Regions from separate parts of the Salirhabdus salicampi genome, predicted to be linked through region 2. Evidence: riboswitches for the same ligand, from Rfam matches in the RefSeq annotation. Region 2 holds a riboswitch; each other region holds the start of a gene.
The links. A riboswitch is a leader RNA that binds a small molecule or an ion and turns the genes downstream of it on or off. The one in region 2 is predicted to bind thiamine pyrophosphate.
Positions count from the first base shown of each region.

Region 1 (3,287 bases), on a different contig from region 2:
CGTTACATGAAAGGAATAAACACTACAATGCTCTTTAATCTCAGCACCAAGATAGGCTGCAGATTTTGCTAAACCATATGCTAATGCCGGGGCAGAAACTTGGTTGTCTTTTTCGATAAATATAGCTCCCTTTATATCTGTCGAGAGGTTTGGCTCTTTAGCTATCGTTTCTCGTTTGTCTAACCAATGAATTTGTTCTCCATTTTGTTGTTGGATAAGGACCTGCCGTTTAAATTCAACCTTTTCTTCATCTGATAATGCAACTTTCAACATACCTTTTTCAATTAACTCAATATCGATGCCACTACATTCCTTAATCTCTTTCGCTAAACTCGAGAACATTTGTCTACTTTCCTTAGCTAACGGGAAAATCGGATCATTATGCTTTAACTCTGAATGTGCAGCTAACATACCCGCAGCAGCACTAGATGCTTTAGTTGCTAATCGATTTTGTTCTACTAATAATACACGCTTCCTTTCCTTTGATAGATAGTAGGCTACCGCAGCACCAATCACTCCCCCACCTACTACAATGGCATCATACTTATTTCCCACTCTCCCATCCCTCCCAATTAACAATTTCTCTTTTATAATGCTGTACTGCATCCAGTGGATCATTAGCCAAAAATACCTTTGACATTACAGCGATACCAGCAGCTCCACAATCTAATACCGCTTTCACATCATCTGGCTTAATCCCCCCAATAGCCATAACAGGTTTCGAAACAGTGCTAGTCATATACTGCAAATTTTTCACTCCTTTTGGAGGAAGGTTTCGCTTACAGTTCGTGGGAAAAATGTGGCCATACAAGAGAAAATCAGCTCCTTCCTCCTCAGCTATCCTTGCTTCATCAGTTGAGTGAACAGAAGCTCCGATACGTAATTCAGGAAATGATTCTTTTACTTTACGAACTGGAAGAGCATGATTGGGCAGCTGCACCCCCTTCACTCCCAACACTTGTGCAAGATCTACACGGTCATTAATCATTAGTTTTGATAATGGAATTCGTTGATTTAAAAGTTGGTTTATTAAGTCATATATTTCTTTAGCCGACCTATGCTTCTCTCTTAAATGAATGTAATCAACATACGGGTGTATTTTCTTTATAATATCTATCAGTTGTTGATCATCTTGTGTTCCTGTCGTTACAACATGTAGTTCCCTTTTTTTCACCTTAGACCTCCTAAACAAAAAAACCACCCATGCGTATGGGTGGTTTGTAATTAGGGTTATGTTATAACATTTCCTAAACATTCCACTTCCCTACGCTGGCACTAACCAGATCAGGTTCGAAGGGTCCGAATAATTCGTCTCAGTCTTTATTGAAAGACTCCCCTAGTGTTTTATATATATATATTTGTAACTTTAGTATAATATAACATCTTCTATGAAATCTGCCAATCTTTCATAAAAAAAGACATTGAAAACGATTAATTATCTATCGTTTTCTAGCAAAATTCATCATTATCACTCAAAATTACGATATAATTTAAAATATATCACTATATCTCATTTTTCCTTTATATTCCCTCTTTTTTCGTTCTTTTTTTACGTGTTATATTTTACGGACGGAATTTTTTGGAGGTATTCACCATTGTTTTTATACCGTATTTTCTTGTATCTTATTGGGATGTTTATAAATTTTTTAGGTGTAACGTTAATCGTAAAGTCAGCTTTAGGTGCAGGCGTTTGGTCCGCGTTTTTTGTGAGTATATCCGATGTCATGGGAATGACTGTCGGATTTTGGTATGGAGCATTCCAAGTATTCTTTATTTTCGTAAATGCTCAATTACTAGGAATTCGACCCGATTGGGGTGCAGTTATCCCCTTAATATTAGAAGCAGTCATTTTTGATTTCTGGTTAGAAGTTGTATTTCATTCATTGTATTTGCACAATGCTACACTATTAACAAAGCTATCTGTTTTTCTACTAGGAATAACGTTATTAGGTTTAGGGGTAGCGGTTTACATTTTACCAGGCTTCTCAAAAGCCCCAATAGATCAACTGTTTTTATCAATAAGCGAGAAATTTCAATGGAGTGTGCGGAAATCACAAACCGCGTTGGCAGTTGTAGTATTCGGTATAGCTACCTTGTTAAAGGGACCAGTTGGTTTAGGAACTGTAATTGCCACATTATTAATGGGGCCGATGATTCAGTTTTGGCAAGGGAAAGTTCAAAACTGGTATAATCCTTCTACTTCTATTCGAGAAGTTTTTCTCGGCCCTGAGCATGCACACCATATAATAGAAGAATAACAAAGGGAGAGCACCGAATGAACGCTCTCCCAGCTTACTTTATTCAAGTCTAATAGCATTTCTTACATCGTAATCTTTAAAATCAATATGTGTTTCCTCACCTAGTGCTAATTTAGCAAGTTGATCTCCAATATATGGGCCACTCGTTAAACCAGAAGCACCAAGACCATTTGCTACGATAAGTCCTTCGAATCGAGGTATGGAACCTAAAACAGGTAATGAGTTCGGTGTATAAGGACGAAAGCCGACTTTTGTTTCCAAATAAGTGGTATTAGCTATCCCGGGAGCTACACGTAGCGCTTTATCCAAAATCGTGTGAATCCCATGGGCTGTCACTTCATCATCAAAATGAACATTATCTTCATATGTAGTTCCTACGACAACGCGTCCATTTTTGAACGTCAGCATGTATTGATTATATGGAGGCATAACAACCGGCCACTTACTCGTATCAGTGTTCGGGACTTGCAGGTGAACGATTTGAGCTTTTTGAGAAGTAACGTTAAATTTTACGCCAAGTGGCTCAACCAACTCTTTAGCCCATGCTCCACCAGTCACGATCACGCGGTCAGCAAAATACTTCTGATTATTGACGTAAACACCAGTAATGGTGTCTTTTTCCTTCATTAATGAAGCATTTCCGTATACTATGGAAGCTCCATACTTTTTCGCACTACGAATAAGGGCATAGCATATCTCACTTCCGTTCACACGGGCCCCCCCACTAATATGTACGGACGCATAGTCATCCGATAGCAATGGGAAAAGTTCCTTCGTTTCCTTTACAGAAAGCTTTGTCACTTCCCCCATTTCTGGAGTGCTTTTCTGTCGCTCCTTTGCAAGTTCCACCTTTTTATGTAAACGGTCTTCTCCTGAAAATATATTAATAGCACCTACTTGAGAATACCCTGTTTCTGTTTCTCCAACAGCCTCAAGTTCCTCGACTAGTTTCGGATAAAATTTAGCACCCTCAGTTACAAGGCGATACCACGGCTTGTTGCTCCGGTTCGTTAACCAAGGGCAAATAAT
Region 1 covers NZ_JANBWE010000001.1:1,003,841-1,007,127, reverse strand. The annotation lists gene thiO (glycine oxidase ThiO) at 1-555, opposite strand, end outside; gene tenI (thiazole tautomerase TenI) at 545-1,174, opposite strand; TPP riboswitch at 1,245-1,348, opposite strand; gene NLW78_RS05315 (YczE/YyaS/YitT family protein) at 1,596-2,258, shown strand; gene NLW78_RS05310 (NAD(P)/FAD-dependent oxidoreductase) at 2,298-3,287, opposite strand, start outside.
Region 1: linked by a shared signal. The riboswitch ahead of tenI (thiazole tautomerase TenI) and the one ahead of thiT (energy-coupled thiamine transporter ThiT) in region 2 are both predicted to bind thiamine pyrophosphate.

Region 2 (3,287 bases):
TTGGCTTCAGTTGTTATGTATACTAAGGCGAACAGATATATAGTATTGACCAATGTTTTTTGATCCCGATACCCCTTTGCTTTATGTAAATATGTTAGCGCTTGGTCAAATTCCTTACGTTGATAGTAGATATACCCCTTTAAGCTATAAATGATTCCTTTGTTTTCACGGGTAATATAGCGTTCATCAACACGATTAATCTTGTTAAGATATTCTTCGGCAATTTCATATTCACCGATTGAAATGTAATTCGTTGTAATTAAGAGATAACTTCTAACCATGACTTCAAAATTTAAATATTCCTGGGACAAATCTAAGGCTTTCATAGCATAGATAATTGATTTATTTAAATTATATGTTCGTTTATGAAAAACGGACAAATTATAAAACAGTGCACTGTCATTTATTCCAATATAAGTGTAAAGTTTTTCAGCTTTTTTCAATGATGCTAAAGCATCTTTCATCTTCTCATCATAATAAAAGATGAGTGATTCAAATTTGTAGAAATAATACTTTGTTTCATCATTGAACATGTTAACTTTATCTAGCAGGCGTTTGTATTCCTTCTTCGCTTTCTCCTTCGTTTCAAATGTGATTGTGTAGCATAAGTGTACCACTTCAAACAAATGTTCCGCATTTGGGTCATTGTTATATTTCATTGCTTTCGTTAAATTGTTAAACATGTTATATGATTCATCATATTCCTTAGCCGTTATGTGGGAATACCATTCTAATATTTTTTCTTTTATGTCTATATTTTCAACTGAGAAGTCATGCATGTCGATCTCGAGTCTTTTATATAGCATTGCCAAAATATCTTCGTTCGGTTCAATGTTGTCATTTTCAAGCTTACTTAAGTAGGAGACTGAACAAATCCCCTTAGCTAATTCAGCTTGTTTTAGTTTCTTCTTTCGTCTATGGTATTTAATAATACTCCCGTGCATAATATCAGTCCTATTTCGTTCTTGTTTTAGAATAGTAGTATTATAACATGTCAATATTTAGTTAAGCATTTCATCAGATTTAATAATATCATTTTCAGGAAAATTATTACAAAAGGGTTTGCGCAATATTAGCACCGTATATCACACTGCGTTATGAGTTATCTTGAAATGTTCCATTATTTATTAGTATCTGGACATTCATAGTTGGTATCAAAGATAAGAACAAAATCGTTTTGCAGACATACGTGGTGTGTGTCGTTATTGACCATTTTCTTAGCAATAAGTAAATCATGTAAAGAAAGATGGAAAAAGGTCCATGAAAGATAAATTAAATTACTGTTATAGTTGTAAAATGGGTATTAGAATAGTATATTTATAATAAGTGAATAGATAAGTGACCACAAAGGGGCGCCTAATAGGCTGAGATTGAACCTTGGATGTTCTGACCCTTTGAACCTGTAAGTTAGTGCTTGCGTAGGGATTGTGGTGTAAGGATATTTTTGCTTTTTAAAGGCAAAGCTGCGCCTCCTTGCGCCGGCTTTGTCTTTTTCTATTTTAAAGGAGGGAAAAAAATGACAACTTCATCCAAAAATTTGTTTTTAGTAGAAATTGCTATTTTTAGTGGATTAGCTATTTTGTTAGATATTATTTCAGGAGCGTTAACAGGAAGGTTTTGGCCACAAGGTGGTTCCGTTTCTATCGGCATGTTACCGATATTGATTATGGCATTCCGTTGGGGGTTGAAAGGTGGTCTACTTACTGGATTCATCTTTGGCCTTTTAGATTTGATTATTGCAGGAAGCATTTACCATCCCGTTCAAGCGTTTATTGATTATTTCTTAGCCTTCACTGCTGTCGGTTTTGCTGGGCTATTTGCAGCCCATGTAAAAAGTGGAATAAAGGAAGGCAAACCCGGAAAATGGTTGACCTATATCGTAATTGGTACCCTTTTAGGTGGCTTGCTAAGATTCTTCTTCCATTGGGTATCTGGTATTGTTTTCTTTGGGGAATATGCTCCAGAAGGCCAACCGGTCGCTATTTATTCACTTGTTTATAACGGCTTTTATATGGTGTTTTCCATATTATTCTGTATTATTCTTTTACCTGTCATTTTAAAAGCATTACCGAAAAAATATTTTGCTTAATATGTTTCAGAACATCCGTCTTAAACTCTCGGTTACTACCGGGAGTTTATTTTTTACGATAAAATGAACGGTAAATATGATACTATTTTAAATGACGTCATAGTATTTTTCGTAGCACAAGTAATGATAGAAACAGTAAGATCTTCCCATATAAGATGTACGGAGTAGGTTGGTCTTCATAGTAATAAGAATTTTAACCACCTCATTCATATAGATGAATGAAGGGTTTGAACAAGGAACTGGGTGACAAAATATTAGGAGGGTATTAGTCTATATATTATGAACGCAGCAAAATCATTGTTAGAAAGGAATTGAACATGGCGAAAATACAAGAAGAAGTATCAAGACGTAAAACTTTTGCAATCATTTCTCATCCAGATGCGGGTAAAACGACTCTAACAGAAAAAATGTTGTTACTAGGTGGCGCAATTCGTTCTGCTGGTTCTGTAAAAGCGAGGAAATCCAAAAAGTTCGCAACATCAGATTGGATGGAATTGGAGAAGCAAAGGGGGATCTCCGTTACATCTAGTGTAATGCAGTTTGAGTATGAAGGGTATAAAATTAATATTTTAGATACGCCAGGACACGAAGATTTTAGTGAGGATACGTATCGTACATTAATGGCAGTTGACAGTGTTGTTATGATTCTCGACGTTGCAAAAGGTGTGGAAGCACAAACAAAAAAATTATTTAAAGTTTGTCGCGATAGGGGAATTCCGATTTTTACATTTATTAACAAGATGGACCGGCACGGAAAAGATCCTCTAGAGTTATTTGAAGAAATTGAAGAAGTGCTTGGTATTGAATCCACTCCAGTTAACTATCCAATAGGAATGGGACCAACTTTTAAAGGTGTATATGACCGGTTCACGAAAACGATTGAATATTATGGTGAAGATGAGGAAGAGTCAACTTTCGTCAGTGTGGAAAATTATACTGATTTGCGCAAACAGCTAGAAAAGTCTGCTGATGAGGAAACGATAGAAAAGTTAATGGAAGATTTACAGTTATTAGATGAAGCGGGAAATCCCTTTCATCTTGATACTGTGAAAGAAGGGAAACAGACACCTGTCTTTTTTGGGAGTGCTATTTCAAATTTTGGCGTCCCGACATTTTTGCAGCACTTCTTACAAATCGCTCCCTCTCCTTTCCCTAGAGAATCTAGCGCAGGGAAAGTGAATCCGACAGACAAAGTCTT
Region 2 covers NZ_JANBWE010000007.1:30,264-33,550, reverse strand. The annotation lists gene NLW78_RS14905 (helix-turn-helix domain-containing protein) at 1-944, opposite strand, end outside; TPP riboswitch at 1,339-1,442, shown strand; gene thiT (energy-coupled thiamine transporter ThiT) at 1,517-2,089, shown strand; gene NLW78_RS14895 (peptide chain release factor 3) at 2,407-3,287, shown strand, end outside.

Region 3 (3,287 bases), on a different contig from region 2:
ATTAAAGAAGAACATCAACAAGTTTAGAAGAAAGGCTTGGAACTCCAAGCCTTTCTTTTTAATTTTTCGCCCTTTATTTACAGTGTTAATGATATGGTTAGAAGTCATTTTAATAGTCCAGATAACGCCGCCAAAAAAGGGAGTTCAAGTAAAGGGACCGTCGCTAACAATAATGCTATCAAAGGTTCATTGGGAAAAGTAGTCATCGCAAAAGCTAAAGCGAGTGGAGAGTTACGAGCCAATGTTGTAAAGTGTAAGCTTATGCGATCACGTTTTGGAAACTGTAATTTCTTTGCAACAATAAAACTAACTACATAATTAATAAAAAAGAATAAGGCTAACGGGATACAAATCCACCAAATGGAGCGAATATGTTGTATAAACATGCCTCCTTGGGAGGTAAACATTGCAGTGATAGCTAACAATAAAAGGACTGTAGGTATGTTCGAAATGCTTAATTGAAGACGTTGAACAGTCTTAGTCTTACCAATCTGTTTTGTCAAGAATGCACCAAACATAGGAAATATGAACATGAGAAAAATACTTTTTATTACGTCTACAAGATGTAGTATCCCGGTTATTCCAACAAAAACATATAAGAAAACCGGTAATAACACAATTTGGACGAGGAAATTCAACGGTAATATCGCTGTCGATAAGTGAACATTTCCATTAGATGCTTTTGTGAAAATGAGATACCAATCTGTACAAGGTGTAACAATCAATAGAAGAAACCCAACATACAGAGCAAAATGTTGGGTTAAGAAACATTGTGCTAAGATCCATGCGACAAATGGGGACCATAGAAAGTTAATTATAAGAGAAGCACTCGTGAACCGAATGTGTTTATAAGAAGACACTACTTTTCGAATGGGAATTTCCAAAAAGGTGAAATATAACATTCCGATTAATAGAGGTACGATAACGGCTTCTGCGAGGTCGGGGACCGTATTGATTTGGCCTAATCCAAATCCTAAGACGATCGATACAAAAACAAAGAGAATATAATATTTATCAAAGATATTCATCATACATCACCTTGGGTATTAGACGTTAAGTTCATTGTAACAAAACAATGAACTTGGAATTCTTGTAGGATAACAAAAATTTTGTTTATCATTTGAAAATTTTGTATTCATATAATAAAATAAATGCAACTACTAGGGGAGTCTGTTTTTCAGACTGAGAGAAAAGGAATGGAACTTTTCGACCCTTAAGACCTGATCTGGATCATGCCAGCGTAGGGAAGTAGCTGTTTATACATATTACGTTATGTATTGCTACTAAACCAGGTCTTTTTTAGGCCTGGTTTTTTTATACTTAAAACTACGTAGAATTGGGCATTACAGGCAGGTTTCTCAAAAAAAAGGAGGATCTGTAATGAACATTCAAGAACAAACAGTCTTAGTTACAGGAGGTAGCCGAGGCTTAGGAGAACAAATTGTACGTGCATTTGCGAAAGAAGGGGCAAATGTTGTCGTCAATTACTATCAAAGTGAGGAAAAAGCGATTGCACTGGCAAATGAGCTAGGAGAAAACGTAATTGCAATTCAAGCTGATGTAAGAAATAAAGAAGAAGTGGAAGGTATGGTAAATCGAGCGAAGGAAGTTTTCAGTACCTCCATCACCACGATCATAAATAATGCGTTAGTCGGCTTTAAATTTGATCCAACTGCACAACAAACTGCTTTTGATATAAGTTGGGAGCAGTTTGAAACACAGCTTGAAGGTAGTGTGAAAGGGGCATTAAATACAGTTCAAGCGTGCTTGCAAGATATGAAGGAAATCGGATTTGGAAGAATTATTAACGTTGGAACGAATTTATTTCAAAACCCTGTCGTTCCGTATCATGAATATACAACAGGAAAGGCTGCCTTAGTTGGATTCACACGAAATTTTGCCCGTGAGTTAGGTCAATACGGAATTACGGTAAATATGATTTCTGGCGGATTATTAAAGGAAACAGATGCAAGTAGCGTAACGACAGAAGAAGTGTTCAATATTATCCAAACCACTACACCATTACAAAAAGTGACGACACCAGCAGAATTTGCTGATACAGCGTTGTTTTTTGCTTCACCTTGGTCTAGGGCTGTTACTGGCCAAAACCTTGTCGTTGATGGCGGACTTGTAATGGATTAAGGAAAGGGGGAATTTACATGAAGAAACTAATTCAAACAGTACGGGAAACGAAACCGTTAGTACACAATATTACAAATGTGGTCGTCACAAACTTTACGGCAAATGGGCTGTTGGCTTTAGGAGCATCACCAATTATGGCCTACGCGAAAGAGGAAGTGGAAGATATCGCTCAAATATCGGGTGCACTTGTCCTCAATATTGGAACTTTAACTACTGAAGAAGTAGAAGCGATGATTATGGCAGGGAAATCAGCCAACAAACATAACGTTCCAGTTGTTTTCGATCCAGTAGGGGCAGGAGCGACGCCATATCGTACGGAAGTAGCACAACGGATTTTAAAGGAAGTAAACGTCTCTATCCTACGTGGTAATGTATCCGAAGTAGCAGTAATTGCAGGAGAAGATGTCATGACGAAAGGTGTAGATGCTGCAGAAGGCGGAAACGCAATTGAGATTGGGAAAAGTGTGGCGTCATTATTTGAATGTACAGTTGTGATTACAGGTGAGGAAGATGTTATTGTGGACGATCAGTGCATCAACGTTGTCAAAAATGGAACGCCAATATTAACGAAAGTAACAGGTACAGGGTGCTTACTCTCCTCGGTAATTGGTGCCTTTGCCGCTGTAGAAAAAGATTTTGTTAAAGCAGCAACTGCTGCAACTGCACTATATGGAATTGCTGCTGAAAAAGCTGAGGAAAACGAATCAACAAACGGACCAGGGAGTTTCCAACTTGCATTTCTTGATCAACTATCATTAGTAGATGAAACGGATTTTCAGCGAGCTAAAATTATAGAAACGAAACTTAAGGGGTAATGAGTCATGACTGTGGTAAAAGCGTTAACGATTGCAGGTTCAGATAGTGGTGGAGGTGCAGGTATTCAAGCGGATGTAAAAACATTTCAAGAGCTTGGTTCTTTTGGTATGTCAGTTGTAACTGCTGTTACAGCTCAAAATACAATAGGTGTTCATGGGGTTTATCCAATTCCGGAAGAAGGAATTGTAGAACAAATTGATGCCATTGGCAAGGATTTGCCACCAAACGCTACAAAAACTGGTATGTTATTTTCAAGTAACATTATTAAAGCTGTGAGTGGTCGAATTCGAGAGTACAATCTATCGAATATTGTAGTGGACCCAGTGATG
Region 3 covers NZ_JANBWE010000001.1:627,839-631,125, forward strand. The annotation lists gene NLW78_RS03265 (M20 family metallopeptidase) at 1-27, shown strand, start outside; gene NLW78_RS03270 (arsenic resistance protein) at 105-1,028, opposite strand; TPP riboswitch at 1,153-1,264, shown strand; gene NLW78_RS03275 (3-oxoacyl-ACP reductase) at 1,381-2,142, shown strand; gene thiM (hydroxyethylthiazole kinase) at 2,160-2,957, shown strand; gene thiD (bifunctional hydroxymethylpyrimidine kinase/phosphomethylpyrimidine kinase) at 2,964-3,287, shown strand, end outside.
Region 3: linked by a shared signal. The riboswitch ahead of NLW78_RS03275 (3-oxoacyl-ACP reductase) and the one ahead of thiT (energy-coupled thiamine transporter ThiT) in region 2 are both predicted to bind thiamine pyrophosphate.